3 regions of the Streptomyces ferrugineus genome follow, and region 3 is predicted to be linked to each of the others. Evidence: riboswitches for the same ligand, from Rfam matches in the RefSeq annotation. Region 3 holds a riboswitch; each other region holds the start of a gene.
The links. Region 3 has a riboswitch for cobalamin ahead of IM697_RS31070 (ABC transporter substrate-binding protein). Riboswitches for the same ligand answer to the same signal wherever they lie in the genome.

Region 1 (7,700 bases), 210 kb from region 3:
CGCGCGCACCACGTCGTACGGACCGCAGCTCGCCCAGGACCCGAGCCCGATCCCGGCGACTCCGTCGAGCCACCCTGTGCGGAGGAGTTGGGTCAGCATCCGGTCGATGCGATAGGGCTGCTCGCCGACGTCCTCGATCAGCAGCAGCCCGCCCCGCGCACCGGCCCGGGCGTGCGGTGTGCCGAGGTCGGAGGTGAGCATGCTCAGGCAGCCGCCGAGGGTGACGCCCCGGACCCGCCCCGGAACCATGGCCGTACCGCCGGCGGGGATCACCCGGACCGTCTCCGGCTCGAACAGCGTGGCCTTCAGATGTTCCTGCGCACGGACGTTCTTGACGAAGTCGACTCCGGCCGCCGCCGGGCCGTGCAGCGTGACCAGGCCGAGCCGGGTGGCGAACGCCTCGTGCAGCACGGTGATGTCGCTGAAGCCGACGAACACCTTCGGCCCGGCCGCCCGCATCGCCTCCCAGTCCAGGAGGTCCACCATGCGCTGCGCCCCGTAGCCGCCCCGGGCGCACAGCACGGCGTCGACGGACGGGTCGCACCAGGCGCTCTGGAGATCGGCGGCCCGGTCGGCGTCGGCGCCCGCCAGATAGCCGAACTCCCGGTGCCGGTCCAGCACATGGGGCGCCGCCACCGGATCGAGGTCCCAGCCGCGCAGCACGTCCAGTCCGGCCTCCAGCCGCTCCTGGGGCACGGGTCCGCTGGGCGCGACGACGGCCACCCGGGCGCCGGGGGCGAGTCGGGGCGGACGGACGAGCGGCCGTATCGGCGCTGTCACTTGGCGAGCTCCAGCTTCGGGATTCCGGGCGGGTTCAGCCCGAAGACCTGGGCGTACAGGGAGAGCTCGGACTCCAGGACGCGGATCATCGTCTCGGCCCGCCGGAAGCCGTGGCCCTCCCCTTCGAAGGCGATGTAGGCGTGCGGCACCCGGCGTCCCTCCATCCGGGCCAGGAACCGTTCGCACTGGGCGGGCGGGCAGATCACGTCGTCCAGGCCCTGGAGCAGCAGGAACGGCACGGTGAGGCGGTCGGCGTGGGCGGCGGGCGAGCGTTCCGTGTAGCGCGCAGGCACCTCGGCGAGCCGGCCGATGAGCGACTCCAGGTACCGGGACTCGAAGTCGTGGGTCTCGCCCGTGCCCCAGCCGGCCAGGTCGAGGATCGGGTAGAGGATGGTGCCGCAGGCGTAGACGTCGGTCGTGGTGAGCGACGCGGCCGCGGTCCAGCCGCCCGCGCTGCCGCCCCGGACGGCGAGCCGGTGGCGGTCGGCGGTGCCCTCGTCGGCGAGGGCGAGCGCGACGGCCGCGCAGTCCTCGACGTCGACCACGCCCCACTGCTCGCGGAGCCGGTCGCGATAGGCGCGGCCGTATCCGCTGGAGCCGCCGTAGTCGACCTCGGCGACGCCGATGCCGCGTGAGGTGAAGTAGGCGATGGCCAGGTCGAGCACGAGGGGCGCCCGGTCGGTGGGTCCGCCGTGCGCCCAGACGACGTACGGCGGCGGGGTGTCTGTGGGGGCCACGCAGCCGGGGTTGTGCGGCGGGTAGATGTGCGCGTGGATCTCGTCGCCGGTGGGGCCGCTGAAGGTGCGGATCTGCGGCTCGGGATAGTAGGCGGGGTCCACGGCGTCGTCGTGCGCGGCCCCGATCACCCGGGACCGGCCGGTCCGCGTGTCCAGTTCGACCACTTCGTAGGCGCTGCGCGGACTGGCGCCCACGGCGATCACCCGCTCGCCGTGCACCGCGAGCGTGGGCGCGAACTCCGTCCAGGGGCCGGCGGCGTCGACGATCTCGCCGGTCTCGGGGTCCAGTATCCCGAGGGCCGTCGAGCCGCGGCCGTGCACGACCGCGACGAGCCCGCTCGCCAGCGGGGCGAACCAGCGCAGGCCCAGCTTCCACAGCGGCCCGCCGAACTCCTCCTCGCGCGGGCAGAGCGGGGCGCCGTCGCGGTAGAGGTTCCACCAGCCGCTGCGGTCACTGGTGTACAGCAGCCTCCCGTCGGCCGACCAGTCGACCTGGGCGATCGCCTCCCGCAGGCCGCCGGCGACGGTCCGCGGGCCGCCGAGCGTGCCGTCGGCGCCGACGTCGGCGACCAGCAGTTCCGTGCCGTCCCACGGCATCCGCGGATGGTCCCAGGCGAGCCAGGCCGCGCGCCGCCCGTCGGGCGAGATCCGCGCTCCGGTGACGAAGTGGTGCCGGTCGTCGGTGAGTTCGCGTACCGCGGCCCGGTCCCCGGCGGCCGATCCGTCCAGCGGGACGGCGGCCAGGACGCGCCGCACATCGGTGGGCCCCTCCCCCGTGAACTCCTCCAGCACGCACCACACCTCACCGAGGTCGAGCCGCACCTGCGGCTCCACCCAGCGCAGTCCACCGCCCGTCTCGGACACCGGACTGATCGGACGCGGTGTGCCGCCCTCCTCGTACCGGTACAGCCGCTGATCGGCGAAGTCGACGAAGACGACGAGCGGCCGCCCGTCGACCAGCGCGCCGGCCCAGGGCTGTCCGCCGTACTCGACGACCCGGCTGCGCACGTTCCACGGCGTGGGCAGCACCGACTCCTCGGCCCCGTCTTCGCGCCGTCGCACCAGCGTGCGCCGTCCGCCCTCCGTGGGCCGTGGCTCGGTCCACCACGCCTCGTCGCCGACGAAGCCCACGTACTCGGGGTGCCCCTCGTGCGCCGCCGCGGTGGCCGCGTCGATGGGCGAGGGCCAGGAACCGTACGCCAGTGTCCGCACTGTCTCCCCCACCTCGCCTAGGCCGTGCGCAGAAAGCGGTCGAGCACCCGGACGCCGAAGTGCAGTGCCTCGACGGGCACCCGCTCGTCGACGCCGTGGAACATGGCCCCGTAGTCGTAGCCCTCCGGCAGCTTCAGCGGCGAGAAGCCGTAGCCGGTGATGCCGAGGCGGGAGAACTGCTTGGCGTCCGTGCCGCCGGGCGTGCAGTACGGCACCACGTGCCCCTCGGGCGCGAACTCCTCGACGGCGGCGCGCATACGGGCGTACGTCGGTGAGTCGACGGGCGACTGGAGGGCCACCTCGTGGTGGTGGAACTCCCAGTCGACGTCGGGTCCGGTGAGCCGGTCCATCGTGGCGCGGAACTCGTCCTCGAAGCCCGGCAGATAGCGGCCGTCGACGTAGGCCACGGCCTGACCCGGGATGACGTTGACCTTGTAACCGGCCTCCAGCATGGTCGGGTTGGCGCTGTTGCGGACGGTCGCCTCCACCAGCTTGGCGACCGGGCCGAGCTTCTGAAGCAGGCCGTCCACGTCGTCCAGGTCGGCGTCGAGGCCGTACAGGGCGGCGAGTTCGGTGAGGGCGGCGCGGACCGTGGGGGTCAGACGGATCGGCCACTCGTGGGCGCCGATCCGGGTGACGGCGGCGGCGAGGCGGGTGACCGCGTTCTCCCGGTTGGGCCGGGAGCCGTGCGCGGCCCGCCCGCGTGCCGTGAGCTTCATCCAGCCGGTGCCGCGCTCGCCGGCCGAGAGCGGATAGAGCTGCCGGCCGCTGCCGTCGTGGACGGTGAAGGCGCCGGACTCGCTGATGCCCTCGGTACAGCCCTCGAACAGCCCCGCGTGCCGGTCGGCGAGGAACCCGGAGCCGTCCTCGGCGCTGGCCTCCTCGTCGGCGGTGAACGCGATCACGACGTCCCGCCGGGGCCGTACGCCCTCGCGGACCCAGGCCCGGACGACGGCCAGGATCATCGCGTCCATGTTCTTCATGTCGACCGCGCCGCGCCCCCACACCACGCCGTCGCGGATCTCCCCCGAGAAGGGGTGCACGCTCCACTCGTCGGCCTGCGCGGGCACCACGTCCAGATGGCCGTGCACGAGCAGCGCGTCCGCCGACGGGTCGGTGCCCTCGAAGCGGGCGACGACGTTCGTACGGCCCTTGGTGCGCTCCAGCAGGGTGGGCTCCAGGCCGGCCTCGGCCAGCCGGGCGGCGGCGTACTCGGCGGCGGGGCGCTCCCGGCAGTCGCCGCCGCCGCGGTTGGTCGTGTCGATGCGGATGAGGTCGGACGTGAACGTGACGACCTCGTCCAGTGCCTGCTCGTCAGCCATACTGCTCCTCCACCGCGGCCGAGACGATCGTGGTGACCGCCTTGAAAGTACGGATTCCCTCGTACATCCGCTCGCTGGTGTACGCCACCTTTCGCTCGCCGACACGTGCGACGCCGGGGACGACGGTGGCGGCCATCGCGAGGTGCTCGGCGTCGAACTCGACGGCCATGGTGAACGGGCCGTCGTCGACCGGCTTCTGACGGACCGCCAGAGCGGCCGCCTCCTTGGCGGCGGCACGAATGTCCGCGGCGGTCCTGGCCGGCGTGCGGCACACGGCGGCGTAGCGCGAGACGTGGTCCTTGACGGCGACCTTCAGCGCCTCCGGCGCGTATCCGAGCGCGTCCTCGCAGGCCACGTCGTCGCCGGTGACGAGCACGACGGGCACGCCGTACTCGGCGACGACGTGCGCGTTCAGCAGGCCCTCGCTGGCGCGTACGTCGTTCAGCCACACCCCGGTGATCTGGTTCGCGAGGTAGGTGTGGGCGAGGATGCCGTCCATTCCGGCGCCGGCGTGGTAGCCGACGAAGGCGATGCCGTCCACGTCCCCGTGCTGCACGCCCTCCACCATGGAGAGCGCCTTGTGCCGTCCGGTGAGCATCTCGACCCGCTCGTCCAGTTGTTCGAGCAGCAGATTGCGCATCGTCCAGTGCGCCTCGTTGACGAGGACCTCGTCGGCACCCCCGTCGAAGAAGCCCAGCACGGCGGCGTCGACGTCCGAGGTGAACATCCCCCGGCACCGCTCCCACTGCGGCGTCCCCGGCAGCACGTCGGCCGGCCAGGTCACGCCGGTGGCGCCCTCCATGTCGGCGCTGATGAGGATCTTCATGGTCCGTCACGTTACGCGCCGACGGGGGAACCCGCCACGAAGCGGGCGAACGCCCCCTTCGCGCCCCCTGGGCGTGCTTGTCAGTCACCCTGCGCGGGCACTACTGTCACCACGCCTTGGTGAACGGGAAATCCGGTGTGATGCCGGTGCGGCCCTCGCCACTGTGAATCGGGAAGTCCGGCTCCGGCCCTCACGGGCAGCCACTGGGTCCTTCGGGACCCGGGAAGGCGGAGCACGGGCGGTGGTACCCGTCAGCCAGGAGACCGGCCAAGGCACGTCAACCATCCACGAGGTGCTGGAGAGGGTCTGCTGAGCCATGCACATAGCCGAGGGTTTCCTGCCTCCGGCGCACGCGGTCGCCTGGGGCGTCGCGTCGGCGCCGTTCGTCGTCCACGGAGTCCGTTCACTCACCCGTGAGGTCAGGGAGCATCCCGAGAGCACGCTGCTCCTCGGCGCCTCCGGGGCCTTCACCTTCGTCCTGTCCGCGCTGAAGCTGCCCTCGGTGACCGGCAGTTGCTCGCATCCGACCGGAACCGGACTCGGCGCCATCCTGTTCCGGCCGCCGATCATGGCGGTCCTGGGCACCATCACCCTGCTCTTCCAGGCGCTGCTGCTCGCGCACGGCGGCCTGACCACGCTCGGCGCGAACGTCTTCTCGATGGCGATCGTGGGGCCCTGGGCCGGATACGCGGTCTACAAGCTGCTGCGGCGGTACGACGTGCCGCTGATGGTCGCCGTCTTCTTCGGAGCGTTCGTCGCCGACCTGTCCACCTACTGCGTCACCAGTGTCCAGCTCGCGCTCGCCTTCCCCGACCCGGGCAGCGGATTCCTGGGTGCGCTCGGCAAGTTCGGCTCCATCTTCGCCGTCACCCAGATCCCGCTCGCGGTGAGCGAGGGCCTGCTGACGGTGCTCGTGATGCGGCTGCTGGTGCAGTCCAGCAAGGGCGAACTGACCCGGCTGGGTGTGCTCCTCGCCAAGAAGCAGTCCCGGAGCGAGACCGAGGCGGTGGCCCGATGAGCAAGAAGACGATGAGTAAGAACACGAAGATCAACATCCTGCTGCTGGCCGTCGTGGCCGCGCTCGCCGTGCTGCCGCTCGCGCTCGGGCTCGGCGACCACAAGGAGGAGCCGTTCACGGGGGCCGACGGCGAGGCGGAGACGGCGATCACCGAGATCGAGCCGGACTACGAGCCCTGGTTCTCGCCGCTGTACGAGCCGCCGTCCGGTGAGATCGAGTCGGCGCTGTTCTCCCTCCAGGCGGCCCTCGGTGCCGGGGTTCTGGCCTACTACTTCGGTCTGCACCGGGGCCGGCGGCAGGGCGAGCAGCGGGCGCTGGAGCGGCAGCGGGACGCCGAGAAGCCGAAGGCCGACGGGGTCTGACGGGTGCTGCCGATCGACGCGGCGGCGCACAGCAGTCGCTGGCGCCGCCGTCACCCCGTGGACAAGGCCGTGCTCGGGCTCGGCCTGACCGTGCTCGCGATCTCGCTGCCGCCCTGGCCGGGCGCCGCGCTGGTCCTGGTCACCGCACTCACCGTGCTGCTGGGTCCGGCGGGCGTGCCGGGACGGCGGCTGTGGCGGGCCTATCGCGTGCCGCTGGGCTTCTGCGTGACCGGCGCGGCCACGCTGCTCGTACAGGTCGGCGGGCCGCAGGGCTTCGTGTCCCTGGCCGATGACGGCCACCTGCGGGCCGGTGAGCTGCTGCTGCGCACCTCGGCGGCCTCGCTCGGAGTGCTGCTGTTCGCGTTCACCACCCCGATGTCCGACCTGCTGCCCCGCCTGGTGAAGGCCGGGGTGCCCGCACCCGTGGTGGACGTCGCCCTGGTGACGTACCGCATGAGCTTCCTGCTGCTCGACTCGATGCGCCGCGTACGGGACGCCCAGGCCGCCCGGCTCGGGCACACCACCCGGGCCGCCACCTGGCGTTCGCTCGCCGGGCTCGGCGCCACCGCCTTCGTGCGGTCCTTCGACCGGGCCTCCCGGCTGCACGCCGGGCTCGCCGGGCGGGGCTACGACGGCACCCTGCGTGTCCTGGTGCCCGAGGCCCGGGTCTCCGTCCGTTTCACGGCCGCGAGTTGCGCCCTGCTCGCAGCGCTGGCCGCCCTCACCCTCGTACTGGAGAAGGCCCTGCCATGAGCGAGCCCACCGCACTGGTCGCCCTGCGGGGCGCGTCCTACGCCTACGAGGACGGCCCCGTCGTGCTCAGCGGCCTCGACTTCGACGTGCCCGAGGGGCGCGCGCTGGCGCTGCTGGGCCGCAACGGCAGCGGCAAGACCACGCTGATGCGGCTGCTCAGCGGCGGGCTCAGGCCGCACGAGGGGCGGTTGACGGTGCAGGGCGCGCCGGTCGCGTACGACCGCAAGGGGCTGACCCGGCTGCGCACGACCGTCCAGCTCGTGGTGCAGGACCCCGACGACCAGCTCTTCGCCGCGTCCGTCGCACAGGACGTCTCCTTCGGCCCGCTCAACCTCGGCCTGCCCGACGCCGAGGTGCGGGCCAGGGTCGACGAGGCGCTCGCCGCGCTGGACATCGCCGCGCTGGCCGACCGGCCCACGCATCTGCTGTCGTACGGGCAGCGCAAGCGCACCGCCATCGCCGGGGCGGTCGCGATGCGGCCCCGGGTGCTGATCCTCGACGAGCCGACGGCCGGACTCGACCCCGACGGCCAGGAACGGCTGCTCGCCACCCTCGACGAGCTGCGCGCGGGCGGCACCACGGTCGTGATGGCCACCCACGACGTCGACCTCGCCCTGCGCTGGGCCGACGACGCGGCGCTCCTGACCCCCTCCGGTGTCCGCACCGGCCCCGCGCCCTCGATGCTGGCCC
Region 2 (7,700 bases), 1.5 Mb from region 3:
GGAGCCGAGCGCCGGAAGGGAACTCCCGGACCCCGTGCGCAACCATCCGGCATATCGGCGGGCGGCCCTGCTGAGTCAGGATTTCGCCGCCTGGTACAACGACCTGTGCTCCTTCCCGAAGGAAATAGCGGGCGACGAGGTCCATAATCTCGGAATCAGTCTCATCACCCACAAGGGGCTGACTCTCGAAGAGACGGTGACGGAAGTCAGACGGCGCGTCGAGGACTGCGTCTCCGATTTTCTCGTCGCCGAGTGCGAGGCCCTCGAATTCGCCGACTCCCTGGCCGACGGCACGCTGTACGGAAAGGAACTCGGCGCCACCGTGCGCGTCTGCGTCGGCAATATGCGCAACTGGTTCAGCTCGGTCTACTGGTTCCACCACGAGTCCGGTCGCTACCGGGTCGAAAGCTGGGACGACCGGTCCACGCCCCCGTACGTCGACAACGAAGCGGCAGGTGAGCTATGACCATCGAGTCCGTCCGCCCCGAGGCCCGGCCCCCCGCGCCGCCGGAGCTGCGCGAACCGCCGCTCGCCGGCGGTGCGGTTCCGCTTCTCGGCCACGGCTGGAAGCTGGTCCGCGATCCGCTGGCCTTCATGGCGGCGCTCCGCGACCACGGCGACGTCGTGCGGATCAAGCTCGGACCGAAGACGGTGTACGCCGTCACCACGCCGGACCTGACCGGCGCGCTGGCGCTGAGCACCGACTTCGAGATCGCCGGGCCGCTGTGGGAGTCCCTGGAGAGCCTGCTCGGCAAGGAGGGCGTGGCCACCGCCAACGGCCCCCGGCACCGGCGTCAGCGGCGCACCCTCCAGCCGGCCTTCCGGCTCGACGCGATCCCCGCCTACGGGCCGATCATGGCGGAGGAGGCGCATGCGCTGACCGAGCGCTGGAAGCCCGGCGAGACCGTCGACTGCACCGCCGAGTCCTTCCGGATCGCCGTGCGGATCGTCGCCCGCTGTCTGCTGCGCGGCGCCTACATGGACGAGCGGGCCGACCGGCTGTGCGCCGCGCTCGACACCCTCTTCCGCGGCATGTACCGGCGGATGGTGATCCCGCTCGGGCCGCTTTACAACCTGCCGCTCCCCGCCAACCGCGCGTTCAACGGCGCCCTGGCCGATTTTCATCTCCTGGTCGACGAGGTCGTCGCCGAACGCCGCGCATCCGGTCAAAAGCCGGACGATTTGCTGACGGCATTGCTGGAGGCGAAGGACGAGAATGGCGACCCCATCGGGGAGCAGGAGATCCACGACCAGGTCGTCGCGATATTCACCGCCGGCACCGAAACCGTGGCGTCCACGATCTTGTGGCTGCTCCAAGTGCTCGCGGAACACCCGGAACACGCCGACAAGGTGCGCACGGAGGTCGAATCCGTCACCGGCGGCCGGCCCGTGGCATTCGAGGACGTCCGCGGCCTGCGGCACACCAACAATGTCGTCGTGGAGGCGATACGGCTGCGCCCCGCGATCTGGATTCTGACACGACGGGCGGTGACCGACACATCACTCGGTGGCTATCGCATTCCGGCCGGGGCCGACATCGTCTACAGCCCCTACGCCATCCAGCGCGATGCGAAGTCGTACGGCCACCACCTCGAGTTCGACCCCGATCGCTGGCTTCCCGAACGCGCCAAGGAGGTGCCGAAATACGCCATGAGCCCGTTCGGCGTCGGCAACCGCAAGTGTCCGAGCGACCACTTCTCCATGGCGATGCTGACGCTGATCACGGCGGCGCTGTCCGCCGAGTACCGCTTCGAGCAGGTGCCCGGCTCGAACGACGCCACCCGGGTGGGCATCACCCTGCACCCGCACACGCTGCTGCTCAGGCCGGTGGCCAGGCAGTAGCTCAGGCGGCCGCCCCGGGGCCCTGGAACGTCCGCCGGTAGGCGTTCGGCGTCGTCCCCAGCGACCGTACGAACTGATGGCGCAGCGCGGCCGCGGTGCCGAATCCCGTTCGGCCCGCGATCGCGTCCACCGTCTCGTCCGTCGCCTCCAGCAACTGCTGTGCCAGCAGTACCCGTTGGCGCAGGATCCAGCGGTAGGGCGTGGTGCCGGTCTCCTGCTGGAAGCGGCGGGCGAAGGTGCGCGGCGACATGAGGGCGCGCTCGGCGAGCTGCTCGACGGTGACGTCCTCGTCGAGGTGACGCTCCATCCAGGCCAGCACCTCGCCGACCGTGTCGCACTGGGAGCGGGGCAGCGGGCGCTCGATGTACTGGGCCTGCCCGCCGTCCCGGTGCGGCGGCACCACCATGCGCCGGGCGATCTTGTTGGCGACCTCGGGCCCCTGCTCCTGGCGCACGATGTGCAGACAGGCGTCGATGCCGGCGGCGGTGCCGGCGCTGGTGACCACCGGCCCCTCGTCGACGTAGAGCACGTCCGGCTCGATGATCGCCCTCGGGTGCCGTCGCGACAGTTCCCCGGCGTGCCGCCAGTGCACAGTGCAGCGCCGCCCGTCGAGCAGCCCGGCCGCGCCCAGCACGAACACGCCGGAGCACACGCTGAGCACCCGGGCACCCCGGTCCACGGCCCTGACCAGGGCGTCCAGCAGCTCGGGCGGATAGTCGCGGGTGATGTAGTCGTCCCCCGCCGGCACGGCGATCAGGTCGGCTTCCTCCAGCCGCTCCAGGCCGTGCGGCGTGGCGACGGTGAGCCCTCCGACGTGCGTGCCCAGTACCGGCCCCTCGGCCGAGGCGACGGCGAAATCGTAGGTGGGCAGGCCCTCGTCGCTGCGGTCGAGGCCGAACACCTCGCACACCACGCCGAGTTCGAAGGGGTGCACGCCGTCGAGCAGGACGGCCGCCACGTTCTTCAGCATGCTGCCAGTGTGCCTCGGAAGTGGCAGTAAATCGAGGGTGTACGGCAGTCCTGCCACTGTCAGGAGTGTCTTGCCCGTATGAGACTTACGGCATGGACGCACTCCTCGAATACATGGCCGTAGTGGTTCTCTTCGTCCTCGTCGCGGGTCCGGCGCTCGTGGGACACCTTCACGAGCGCCGGATCGACCGCCAGCTGAGGGAGGCCGAGGATCAGAAGTCCTCGTCCAGGTCGACGGTGCCCTCCACCGCCACCTGGTACGCCGACGGACGCCGCTCGAAGAAGTTGGTCAGCTCCTGAACGCCCTGCAGCTCCATGAAGCTGAAGGGGTTCTCGGAGCCGTACACCGGAGCGAAGCCGAGCCGCGTCAGACGCTGGTCGGCGACACACTCCAGGTACTGCCGCATCGACTCGGTGTTCATGCCCGGGAGGCCGTCACCGCACAGGTCGCGTGCGAACTGCAGCTCGGCCTCGACGGCCTCCCTCAGCATGTCGGTGACCTGCTGCTGGAGCCGGTCGTCGAAGAGTTCCGGCTCCTCCTTGCGGACGGTGTCGACCACGTCGAACGCGAAGGACATGTGCATCGTCTCGTCGCGGAACACCCAGTTGGTGCCGGTGGCCAGACCGTGCAGCAGGCCCCGGCTGCGGAACCAGTAGACGTACGCGAAGGCACCGTAGAAGAACAGGCCCTCGATGCACGCCGCGAAGCAGATCAGGTTGAGCAGGAAGCGACGCCGGTCGGCCTGGGTCTCCAGGCGCTCCAGCTTCTCGACCTCGTTGATCCACTTGAAGCAGAACCCGGCCTTCTCGCGGATGGAGGGGATGTTCTCCACGGCCGCGAAGGCGGCGGCGCGGTCCTCCGGGTCGGGGAGGTAGGTGTCCAGCAGCGTCAGGTAGAACTGGACGTGCACGGCCTCCTCGAAGAGCTGGCGCGACAAGTACAGCCGTGCCTCGGGGGAGTTGATGTGCTTGTACAGCGTCAGCACCAGGTTGTTCGCGACGATCGAGTCGCCCGTCGCGAAGAAGGCCACCAGCCGGCCGATGAGGTGCTGCTCGGCGGGGCTGAGCTTGGCGAGGTCGGCGACGTCCGAGTGGAGGTCGACCTCCTCCACCGTCCAGGTGTTCTTGATGGCGTCCCGGTAGCGCTCGTAGAAGTCGGGGTAGCGCATGGGGCGCAGGGTCAACTCGAAGCCCGGGTCGAGGAGATTCTGGTTACGGGTGGTCATTACTGGCAGGCCTCGCAGGACTCGGGGTTTTCCAGGGAGCAGGCGACGGCGTCTTCGGGAGCCGTCTGCTGGGCGGGGACGGTCGCTTGTGCCGCGCGGGCGATGCGGGTCGCCGGGCGCGAGCGCAGGTAGTACGTCGTCTTCAGGCCCGACTTCCAGGCGTACGCGTACATCGAGGAGAGCTTGCCGATGGTCGGCGTCTCCATGAAGAGGTTCAGCGACTGGGACTGGTCCAGGAACGGGGTCCGCGCCGCCGCCATGTCGATGAGCCCGCGCTGCGGGATCTCCCACGCCGTGCGGTACAGCGCCCGTACGTCCGCCGGGATCCAGGCGAAGTCCTGCACCGAGCCGTTGGAGTCGCGCAGCGCCTCGCGGGTGCGGGCGTCCCAGACGCCGAGCCGCTTCAGCTCGTCGACCAGGTAGGAGTTGACCTGGAGGAACTCACCGGAGAGCGTCTCGCGCTTGAACAGGTTGGAGACCTGCGGCTCGATGCACTCGTACACGCCGGCGATGGACGCGATGGTGGCGGTGGGCGCGATGGCGAGCAGGAGGGAGTTGCGCAGGCCGGTCGTGGCGATACGGCTGCGCAGCGCGGCCCAGCGCTCCGGCCAGGTGAGTTCGACGCCGTAGTGGTCGGGGTGCAGCACCCCCTTGGCCGTACGGGTCTTCTGCCAGGCCGGCAGCGGGCCGCCCCGCTCGGCGAGGTCGGCGGAGGCCTCGTACGCGGCGAGCATGATGCGCTCGGCGATGCGCGTGGAGAGGGCCTTGGCCTCCGGCGAGTCGAAGGGCAGCCGCAGCTTGAAGAACACGTCCTGCAGGCCCATCGCACCCAGGCCCACCGGCCGCCACTTGGCGTTGGAGCGGCCCGCCTGCTCGGTCGGGTAGAAGTTGATGTCGACGACGCGGTCCAGGAAGGTCACGGCGGTGCGCACGGTGGCGTCGAGCCGCTCCCAGTCGATGTCGCCGGTCGCCATGTCGACGAAGGCGCCGAGGTTGACCGACCCCAGGTTGCAGACCGCCGTCTCCCCGTCGTCCGTGACCTCCAGGATCTCCGTGCAGAGGTTGGAGGAGTGGACGACATGGCCCGGCAGGGCCGTCTGGTTGGCGGTGCGGTTGGCGGCGTCCTTGAACGTCATCCAGCCGTTGCCGGTCTGTGCGAGGGTGCGCATCATGCGGCCGTAGAGGTCACGGGCCGGGATGGTCTTCTTCGCGAGCCCGGCGGCCTCCGCCTCGCGGTACGCCGCGTCGAACTCCTCGCCCCACAGGTCGACCAGCTCGGGCACGTCGGACGGGGAGAACAGGCTCCACACCTCATCGGCGTTGACCCGGCGCATGAACTCGTCCGGGATCCAGTGCGCGAGGTTCAGGTTGTGCGTACGGCGGGCGTCCTCACCGGTGTTGTCGCGCAGCTCCAGGAACTCCTCGATGTCGGAGTGCCAGGTCTCCAGGTAGACCGCGGCCGCGCCCTTGCGCCGGCCGCCCTGGTTCACGGCGGCGACGGAGGCGTCGAGGGTCTTCAGGAACGGGACGATGCCGTTGGAGTGCCCGTTGGTGCCGCGGATCAGCGAACCGCGGGAGCGGATGCGGGAGTACGACAGGCCGATGCCGCCGGCGTGCTTCGACAGGCGGGCGACCTGGTGGTAGCGGTCGTAGATGGAGTCCAGCTCGTCCTTGGGGGAGTCCAGGAGGTAGCAGGACGACATCTGGGGGTGCCGGGTGCCGGAGTTGAAGAGGGTGGGGGAGGAGGGGAGGTAGTCGAGGCGGCTCATGAGCCCGTAGAGCGCGGCGACTTCGTCCACCGACCTGGTGGTGTCGTCCTCGGCGAGCCCGGCGGCCACACGCAGCATGAAGTGCTGGGGCGTCTCGATCACCCGACGCGTGATCGGGTGCCGGAGCAGGTACCGGCTGTGCAGGGTGCGCAGGCCGAAGTAGCCGAAGCGGTCGTCGGCCGCCGTGTCGATGAGGGCGTCGAGGCGGGCGGCGTGGATGCGCGCGAACTCGGCGGTCCGGTCGGCGATGAGGCCCTCCCGGTGCCCGACCGCGACCGACTCGGTGAAGGACGTCACGCCCTGCGAGGCGGCCTCGGCGGCGATGGAGAGGGTCAGCAGCCGGGCGGCCAGCCTGCTGTAGGCGGGGTCCTCGGAGATGAGACCGGCGGCCGCCTCGGTGGCCAGCTCGCGCAGCTCCGTCTCGTCCGCGAGGGCGGACCGGCCGCGCAGCGCGGCGGCGGCGACCCGGCCGGCGTCGGCGTCGGGGAGGTCGGCGGTCAGCTCGGTGAGGGTCCGCAGCAGCGCGGCACCGGGACCGTCGGTTTCCACGGGGGCTGCTGAAGCAGGATCGGCTGGCGCGATGGTCACGTGGGGGCTCTCCCTCGCTCGGCACGGGGCCTTGCGGAGGGCAGGGGGCAGCACACGAGCGCACACGGCGTCGCGTCCACCGGCCCATTCCACGAGGCCCGGACGTCAGGGCGCACCGACCGGGTGGCCGGGCGCGCTGTCGGCAGGTCCTCGGACTGACTCCTGTGCACGGCGTTTCTGGGAACGGACATGCACAAGTACACCGTTGCGGGACAGTTCCGGATTCGCACCGGATTCCCCTGCGGCGACAGCGAGCACGAGCATACATCTTGTGCTCGCCCGCCACGCCACCCCCAGATGTTGTGTCGCGGCGGTTTCAGAGCGTCAACTTGTAGGTGAGGAGAGTGATGTCGACGTCTGCCGGACGCCCACGACGACGGGCCGCCGGATCGCTCCGGCGGCCCGTCGGTGTCAGGTGTTCAGTGGGACGATCCCGCGGTCGCCGCGGGCAGTTCCACCTGCACTCCCGGGTCGCCCGCGTCCGCCGTGTAGTCCTCCGGCCTGGTCTCGTCGACGCCCTCGGGGGCCTTCGCCGCCCTCAGGACGAAGGTCAGGACCACCGTCACCACCACGTTCAGCACGAACGCCGTCAGACCGATGTAGCCGATCTCACCGATGCCGGGGATCTCCGCCGAGGAGCCGCCGAAGTGCTTCTGGGTCGGGGAGGCGACCCCGTACGCCGCGACCGTGCCGTAGATCATGCCGACCGCCCAGCCGCCCAGCAGCGCCCAGCGGTGGAACCAGCGGGTGAACAGGCCGCCGACCAGGGCCGGGAAGGTCTGCAGGATCCAGATGCCGCCCAGGAGCTGGAAGTTGATGGCGACCGTCTTGTCCATCGCCAGCACGAAGACCAGCGCGCCCACCTTCACCAGCAGGGAGACCACCTTGGAGACCTTGGTCTCCTGCTCGGCCGTGGCGTCCGGCTTGATGAAGTCCTTGTAGATGTTGCGGGTGAAGAGATTTGCCGCCGCGATGGACATGATGGCCGCCGGCACCAGCGCGCCGATGCCGATCGCCGCGAAGGCCACGCCCGCGAACCAGTCGGGGAACATGTTCTCGAAGAGCTGCGGAATCGCCAGCTGGCCGTTCTGCACCTTGACGCCGGCCGCGATCGCCATGAAGCCCAGCAGCGCCAGCAGGCCCAGCATCAGGGAGTACAGCGGCAGGATCGTGGTGTTGCGGCGGATCACCTCACGGCTCTTCGAGGACAGGGTCGCCGTGATCGAGTGCGGGTACATGAACAGCGCGAGCGCCGAGCCGAACGCCAGGGTGGCGTACGTCCATTGCCCCCCGGCGGCCGGGATCA
Region 3 (7,700 bases):
CAGGGTGCGGGCGTGTCCGAGGCAGACGGCGAGGACCACGGCCAGGACGGCGGTGCACAGCACCACCTGCCCCCAGTCGGCGCCGGTGAGCGAACCCAGCAGCCAGAACAGCACGCCCCGGGTGGTCTCGGCGTCGGCGGAGGTCAGCACGATGAACGAGGTCAGCGCGGAGAACAGCTGCATGGCGGCCACCCCGGACAGCACGACCCGGTCCGTGCTGCCGCCGAGGAGATGGCTGAGCAGCAGCACCAGGGCGAAGGAGAGCAGCGCGCCGAGGAAGGCACCCGCCGACAGTGACACCACTCCCCCGCCGACGCCCAGCACCACGACGGCGACGGCCCCCGTGGACGCCCCGGAGGACACCCCGAGCACGAACGGGTCGGCCAGCGGATTGCGCAGCAGCGACTGCATGACCGCCCCGCACACGGCGAGCCCGGCCCCGCACACGGCGGCGAGCAGGGTGCGCGGCATCCGCAGGTTCCACACGATGCCGTCCCGCAGCGGCGCCAACGCGCTCTCGCCGAGCCCGAGATGAGCGGCCACGGACGCCCACACGTCCGCCGTGGAGATGTCGGCCGGCCCGATCGTGACCGTGACGGCGACCGACGCGAGCAGCGCGGCCAGCCCGCCGCCGGTCAACAGCAGTGGGCGCACGTTCACTTGGCGAGCCCGAAGTCGCGCAGTCCGGCGGCGACCTGCTCGATCCCCTCGACCGTGCGGATGGACGGGTTCATCGCCTGCCCGCTGAGCAGCACGTACCGCTTCTTCCGCACGGCGGTCAGACTGCGGGTGGCGGGGTTGGTCTCCAGGAAGCGGATCTTGGCCCGGGCGCTCTCCGCGGTCTGCTGCCTGCGCGTCAGGTCGCCGATCACGATGACGTCGGGGTCACGGTCGGCGACGGTCTCCCAGCCGACCTGGGGCCACTCGTCGTGGGTGTCGGAGAAGGCGTTCCGCGCGCCGACCGCGCGGGTGATGGCACCGGGTGCGCCGCAGCAGCCGGCGAGGTAGGGCGACTGGGAGTTGGCGAACCAGTACATGAGGGAGACATCGGAGGCGTGCAGCCCGTCGGTGGCCTTGCGCACCCGCTGCTTCAGCTCCGCGACGAGCTTCTCGCCGCGCTCGTCGACGCCGAAGGCACGGGCCAGGTCACGGATCTCGCCGTACACGGCGTCGAGGGTGAGCGGCGCGCTGCGCGATCCGTCGCCGCCGCTGTCGTTGTCCTTGCCCGTGGAGCAGTCGGAGGGCGAGACGTACGTGGGCACGCCGAGCTTCTCGAACTGCTCGCGGGTGGCGACGCCGCCCTTGCCGAGGGTGGAGACGAACGAGGCGGTGACGAAGTCGGGTTCGGCGTCCAGGACCCTCTCGAAGGAGGGGTTGTCGTCGGCCAGCCGGGGCACGGCCGCGTTCGCCTTCTCCAGCCCCTTCATCACCGGGTCCGTCCAGGTCGCCGTGCCCGCCATACGGTCGGCGAGGCCGAGGGAGAGCAGGATCTCGGTGGTGCCCTGGTTGAGGGAGACGACGCGCTGCGGGGCCGACTTCAGGGTGACCTTGTGGCCGCAGTTGTCGATCGTGCGGGGATGGCCCGCGCCGGCGGGCCTCGCGGTGTCCGCGTCGGAGGCGCCGCCGCACGCGGTGAGCAGCAGGGCGGACGCAAGGACAAGTGTGGGAGTGCGGAGCACGGGCATGCCTCGGGTGTCGGGGCTCGTACGCGGAGCCTGGCCTACGGACGTCCTCCTCGCCGGGGTGGGCGCGGAGGTGCCAGCAGGTCTTCGGACTCGGGTTCGTCCGGTCGGGGCGCCTTCCCGGTCTCCCAGTGGCAGCGTGCCCCGCCCGTCCCCCTCACCGCTGCGCGTCAGTTCCGGATTCGCACCGGATTCCCTGGCCTCGGATGTGGCTCGACTGGCCTGATGAGGCTACCAAGTCCGCACGGCGTTCGGATCGTGCGATCGGTCACCGCACACGGCACGAACGTGCTGGTGTTCTGGTCGATCCGGATCTCGCGGCCCAGCCCGATGGCATACGTCTTTCCGGGCTCACCCCAGCCGCCGCGGTGCCGGGTGACCGCGCGGGCGCGGCGAACGCCTCGTAGACGTTCCACAGCGGGCAGGTGCGCCGGCCCGGGAGAAGTGGAACCCGGTCGCGGACTGTCGCTTGGACATGTTGCCGACCCTGTCGACCCGGACGAAGGAGAGGGGGACGCCGCGCAGACGCGGGCGCTGGAGGGTGCTCAGTCGCCACGCCGGAGGGCGCTCTGGTCGGCTTCGGGCTGTACTTCTTCCCCTGCGCGCAGCGCCAGATCGACGCGGGCCAGGGGCCGGGCTCAACGCGGGACTGCTGGGCCGTAGGACCGGCCGGGGGTTCCATGTGTACGGCCGCACCTGAACGGTAGGCTGGCCTGTGCAGCTGGTTCGCCCCGTCAGCCAGGCGGGACGTCGCAAGAGGGAACCCGGTGGGAATCCGGGACTGCCCCGCAGCGGTGAGCGGGAACGACCGCCGTCATACGCACTGGGTCCGACGTACCGGACTTGGGAAGCGACGGCCAGTAGGTGTCTCGTACGACGAGACGTGCCCGCGAGTCCGAAGACCTGCCAACTGCCCGCGCGCGAACCACTCGTGCGCGGACTCCCGGTGACCTCGAGGGCGGGTCGGCGTGCACAACCGAACGGGCGGCCGTGGACCGGGCCGTCGCCGTCCGGTTCTCCGGCACCCCTTCGCGCTCTCGTCCCGTCCCCGGGATCTCAGGGATTCATCTCGCGAAGGAGATCTCCGTGACCACCAGGACCGCGGCCTCGGCCGCACGGGCCACCGTGTACGGCTACCCCCGCCAGGGCCCGAACCGGGAGCTGAAGAAAGCCGTCGAGGGCTACTGGAAGGGCCGGGTCACCGCCGACACCCTCCACCGCACCGCCGCCGAACTGCGCCGCTCCACCTGGCGGCGGCTCGCCGAGGCCGGCGTCCACGAGGTGCCGACCGGTGACTTCTCGTACTACGACCACGTCCTGGACACCACCGTCGCCCTCGGCGCGATCCCCGAGCGCCACCGCGCCGCGGTCGAGGCCGACGCCCTGGACGGCTACTTCGCCATGGCCCGGGGCACCCAGCACGTCGCGCCGCTGGAGATGACCAAGTGGTTCGACACCAACTACCACTATCTCGTCCCGGAGTTGGGCCCGGACACGGTCTTCACGGCCGACTCGGCCAAGCAGGTCGCCGAACTGACGGAGGCCCTGGCGCTGGGCCTGACCGCCCGGCCCGTCCTGGTCGGCCCGGTCACCTACCTGCTGCTCGCCAAGCCCGCGCCCGGCGTGGCCGCGGACTTCGCACCGATCACCCTCCTCGACCGCCTGCTGCCCGTGTACGCCGAGATCCTGGCCGACCTGCGCGCGGCCGGCGCCGAGTGGGTGCAGCTCGACGAGCCCGCCCTGGTCCAGGACCGCACCCCGGCCAAGCTGAACGCCGCCGAGCGCGCCTACCGGGACCTCGGCACGTCGGCCGACCGGCCCAAGCTGCTCGTGGCCTCCTACTTCGACCGGCTCGGCGAGGCGCTGCCCGTGCTGGCCAAGGCACCGGTCGAGGGGCTGGCGCTCGACTTCACGCAGTCCGCGGCCGCCAACCTGGAGGCACTCGCCGCCGTCGGCGGGCTGCCCGGCAAGCGGCTCGTCGCCGGCGTCGTCAACGGCCGCAACATCTGGGTCAACGACCTGTCGGCGTCGCTCACCACCCTCGGCACCCTGCTGGGCCTGGCCGACCGGGTCGACGTCGCGGCCTCCTGCTCCCTCCTCCACGTGCCGCTGGACGCGGCGGCGGAGCGGGACATCGAGCCGCAGATCCTGCGCTGGCTCGCGTTCGCCCGGCAGAAGACCGCCGAGATCGTCACCCTCGCCAAGGGCCTCGCCCAGGGCACCGGCACGATCACCGCCGAACTCGCCGCCAACCGGGCCGACCTGGCCTCCCGCGGCGGCTCCCCGATCACCCGCGACCCGGCCGTCCGCTCCCGTGCGGCGGCCGTCACCGACGCGGACGCCCGCCGCTCACAGCCGTACGCCGAACGGGCCGCCGCCCAGCGCGCCCACCTCGACCTGCCGTTGCTGCCGACCACCACGATCGGCTCCTTCCCGCAGACCGGCGAACTGCGCGCCGCACGCGCCGGCCTGCGCGCGGGCCGCATCGACACCGCCGGCTACGAGCAGCGCGTCAGGGCCGAGATCCAGGAGGTCGTCTCCTTCCAGGAGAAGGCCGGCATCGACGTCCTGGTGCACGGCGAACCCGAACGGGGCGACATGGTCCAGTACTTCGCCGAGCAGCTCACCGGCTACCTCGCCACACGGCACGGCTGGGTGCAGTCCTACGGCACCCGCTACGTCCGCCCGCCGATCCTGGCCGGCGACATCTCCCGTCCCGAGCCGATGACGGTGCGCTGGACGACGTACGCCCAGTCCCTGACCGCCCGCCCGGTCAAGGGCATGCTCACCGGCCCGGTCACCATGCTCGCCTGGTCCTTCGTCCGCGACGACCAGCCGCTGGGCGAGACGGCCAGGCAGGTGGCCCTCGCCCTGCGCGACGAGGTGAACGACCTGGAGGCGGCCGGGACTTCGGTGATCCAGGTCGACGAGCCCGCGCTGCGGGAGACGCTTCCGCTGCGCGCCGCGGACCGCGCCGCGTACCTGGCGTGGGCCACGGCGGCCTTCCGGCTCACCACCAGCGGAGTCCGGCCGGACACGCAGATCCACACCCACATGTGCTACGCCGAGTTCGGCGACATCGTGCAGGCCATCGACGACCTCGACGCCGACGTGATCAGCCTGGAGGCGGCCCGCTCCCATATGCAGGTCGCCCGGGAGCTGGCCGCGCACGGCTATCCGCGCGAGGCCGGGCCGGGTGTCTACGACATCCACTCGCCGCGCGTGCCGAGCGCCGAGGAGGCGGCCGAGCTGTTGCGGACCGGGCTCGGGGCGATCCCCGCCGAGCGCCTGTGGGTCAACCCCGACTGCGGCCTGAAGACCCGCGGCTGGCCCGAGACCCGCGCGTCCCTGGAGAACCTGGTCGACGCGGCCCGCACGGTCCGCGCGGAGCTGCCCGGGGCCTGAGGTCCGTTCTCGGGGGCGGCCGCCCCACCCGCCTGTACGGGAACCCGGGACGGGGTCCGGATCTTTGTGGCTTCTGCCAGTACGGCCCTTTGCCGAGGTGCGGGAAGACTGCCCGCCATCGACGAAGCACACGGGAGGACGACACGGTGAGCGTGCAGCAGTACGACGAGATCGGTGAGGCGTTCGAGGGCTTCAAGTCCCTGCCGTTGACGCGGTATGCGGAGGTGCCCGGCTTCCTGGCCATGGTCGGGGACGTGCGCGGCAAGTCGGTCCTCGACCTGGCGTCCGGCACCGGTTTCTACAGCAGGGAGTTCATGCGGCGGGGCGCCGCGGAGGTGCTCGGCGTCGACATCTCCGGGGAAATGGTCGCCGCGGCGCGGGCGTTGGAGGCGCGTGATCCGCTGGGGGTGCGCTACGAGGTGGGGGACGTGGCCGAACTGCGGCCCCATGGGCGGCAGTTCGACGTCGCGCTGGGAGTGCAGTTGCTCAACTACGCGCCGGACGTCGCCGCCATGGAGCGGATGTGCCGCAATGTGCACCGCAGCCTGGCGCCCGGCGCCGAGTTCTTCGTGCTGGCCCAGTCCCCCGACTACCGCGGCGGCGGGTCGGCGCTGGAGAAGTACGGCTTCCGTTGCGAGCCGACCGGCGAGGAACTCGAGACCGGGCCGCGCTTCCGGGTCACGGCGCTGCTCGACCCGCCGGTCAGCATCGTCAGCGCGGCCCCGCGCCGCGAGGTCTACGAAGCGTGCCTGGGGGCGGCCGGGTTCGGCGAGGTGACCTGGGTCCCGTTGGAGGTGTCCGAGGCCGGCGTGCGCGAGTACGGCGCCGACTTCTGGGCGGACTTCCGCGCCGACCCTCCGCTGGAGATGCTGCGCTGCCGCGCCTGACGCCCGTCACGCACCCGGATCGCGGTACCGCCCGCAGCGGTACCGCGACCGCACAGCGCGGACGGGCCGTGCCGGTGTCCGCGCGCCACCGCACCGCCGCCGTCGTCCGGGGCGACGATCAGCCGCCGGTACTGATCGGGCGTCAGCGCGACGGCGTCACCGCCCCTGAGGGTGATACGGCGGTGATACAGCGGGGCCGGGGGGTGTCCGGCTACTCGGCTCCTCCGCTGAACGGTGCGGCCGGTTCGAGTGACCACCGCCGGGGCCCCCGCCCTACCGCCGGGGGCCTACACCCAACCACCGGGCCCTACACCCCACCACCGGGGCCCACGCCCCACCACCGGGCCCTACACCCCACCGCCGGGGCCCACGCCCCACCACCGGGCCCTACACCCCACCACCGAGGCCCACGCCCAACCACCGGGCCCTACACCCCACCACCGGGGCCGCTGTCGGCCACCGAGGCCCACACCACACCGAGGCCCACGCCCCACCGCCGAGGCCCACACCTCACCACCAGGGCCCACACCCAACCATCAGGCCCTACACCCCACCACCGAGGCCGCTGTCGGCCACCGGGGCCCACGCCCCACCCGGGGCCCACGCCCCACCACCGAGGCCCACACCCAACCGCCGATGCCCCACCCCACAACCGGGCCCTACGCCCCACCCCCGAGGCCGCCGTCGGCCGCGAGTCCGAGTTCGCGCCCGTCGAGCCGTGCGAAGAAGCGCTCCACGTCGGTCTCGGTGACCTCGGGGAGGGTGGCCGGGGACCAGCGCGGGGTGCGGTCCTTGTCGATGATCTGGGCGCGGACGCCCTCCACCAGGTCGGGGCGGGTCAGGGCCGCGCAGGAGACGCGGAACTCCTGGTCGAGGACCCGCTCCAGCGATCCGAGCCGGCGGGCGCGGCGCACCGCGGCCAGGGTGACCTTGAGCGCGGTCGGCGACTTGGCGAGCAGGGTCTCGGCGGCCTCCTTGGCGGCCGGGTCGCCGGCGGCGAACAGCCGGTCGACGATGTCCTCGACGGTGTCGGCGGCGTAGCAGGCGTCGATCCAGTCGCGCCACTCGGCCAGTTCGCCCGGGGGCGGGGTCTGCTGCGCATGCCGGGCGAGCGCGTCCCGTACGGGCGACTCGGCGAGGTCGTCGGCCAGGTCGCCGAGCGCGGCGGACGGCACATAGTGGTCGGCGAGCCCGCACAGCATGGCGTCCCGGGCCCCGATCCGCGCACCGGTGAGGGCGAGATGGGTGCCCAGTTCGCCCGGGGCGAGGCCGAGCAGACGGGTGCCGCCGACGTCCGGGACGAAGCCGATGCCGGTCTCGGGCATGGCGATCCGGGACCGCTCGGTGACGACGCGGAAGGCGCCGTGCGCGGAGACGCCGACGCCGCCGCCCATCACGATGCCGTCCATGAGGGCGACATACGGCTTGGGGTAGCGGGCGATCCGGGCGTTGAGGCGGTACTCGTCGCGCCAGAACGCGGCCGAGGCGGTGCCGTCGCCGTCGCGCGCGTCGTCGTGGATGGCGCGGATGTCACCGCCGGCGCACAGACCGCGGTCGCCCGCGCCGGTGATCACGACGGTCTCGACGGCCGGGTCGTGCTCCCAGGCGGTGAGGGCCTCGTCGATGCGGCGGACCATCGCGTGGGTGAGGGCGTTCAGGGCCCTCGGCCGGTTGAGGGTGATGCGGCCCGCCCGGCCGGTGGTGTGCAGCAGGACCGGCTCTTCGG

Region 1: linked by a shared signal. The riboswitch ahead of IM697_RS30180 (energy-coupling factor ABC transporter permease) and the one ahead of IM697_RS31070 (ABC transporter substrate-binding protein) in region 3 are both predicted to bind cobalamin.
Region 2: linked by a shared signal. The riboswitch ahead of IM697_RS37475 (ribonucleoside-diphosphate reductase subunit alpha) and the one ahead of IM697_RS31070 (ABC transporter substrate-binding protein) in region 3 are both predicted to bind cobalamin.

What each region holds. Positions count from the first base shown of each region.
Region 1 is NZ_CP063373.1:6,705,388-6,713,087, forward strand. Features, by position in the region: gene IM697_RS30160 (S66 peptidase family protein) at 1-768, opposite strand, end outside; gene IM697_RS30165 (S9 family peptidase) at 777-2,741, opposite strand; gene IM697_RS30170 (M20/M25/M40 family metallo-hydrolase) at 2,747-4,051, opposite strand; gene IM697_RS30175 (M55 family metallopeptidase) at 4,044-4,877, opposite strand; cobalamin riboswitch at 4,978-5,163, shown strand; gene IM697_RS30180 (energy-coupling factor ABC transporter permease) at 5,194-5,895, shown strand; gene IM697_RS30185 (energy-coupling factor ABC transporter substrate-binding protein) at 5,907-6,257, shown strand; gene cbiQ (cobalt ECF transporter T component CbiQ) at 6,261-7,010, shown strand; gene IM697_RS30195 (ATP-binding cassette domain-containing protein) at 7,007-7,700, shown strand, end outside.
Region 2 is NZ_CP063373.1:8,429,578-8,437,277, reverse strand. Features, by position in the region: gene cyc1 (epi-isozizaene synthase) at 1-466, shown strand, start outside; gene IM697_RS37490 (bifunctional albaflavenone monooxygenase/terpene synthase) at 463-1,842, shown strand; gene IM697_RS37485 (helix-turn-helix domain-containing protein) at 1,844-2,812, opposite strand; gene IM697_RS37480 (ribonucleotide-diphosphate reductase subunit beta) at 3,024-4,037, opposite strand; gene IM697_RS37475 (ribonucleoside-diphosphate reductase subunit alpha) at 4,037-6,394, opposite strand; cobalamin riboswitch at 6,519-6,658, opposite strand; gene mctP (monocarboxylate uptake permease MctP) at 6,814-7,700, opposite strand, start outside.
Region 3 is NZ_CP063373.1:6,918,708-6,926,407, forward strand. Features, by position in the region: gene IM697_RS31065 (FecCD family ABC transporter permease) at 1-660, opposite strand, end outside; gene IM697_RS31070 (ABC transporter substrate-binding protein) at 657-1,685, opposite strand; cobalamin riboswitch at 1,744-1,933, opposite strand; partial or broken gene IM697_RS45770 (short-chain fatty acyl-CoA regulator family protein) at 1,916-2,234, opposite strand; cobalamin riboswitch at 2,388-2,607, shown strand; gene metE (5-methyltetrahydropteroyltriglutamate--homocysteine S-methyltransferase) at 2,769-5,087, shown strand; gene IM697_RS31085 (class I SAM-dependent methyltransferase) at 5,234-5,974, shown strand; gene IM697_RS31090 (enoyl-CoA hydratase/isomerase family protein) at 6,634-7,700, opposite strand, start outside.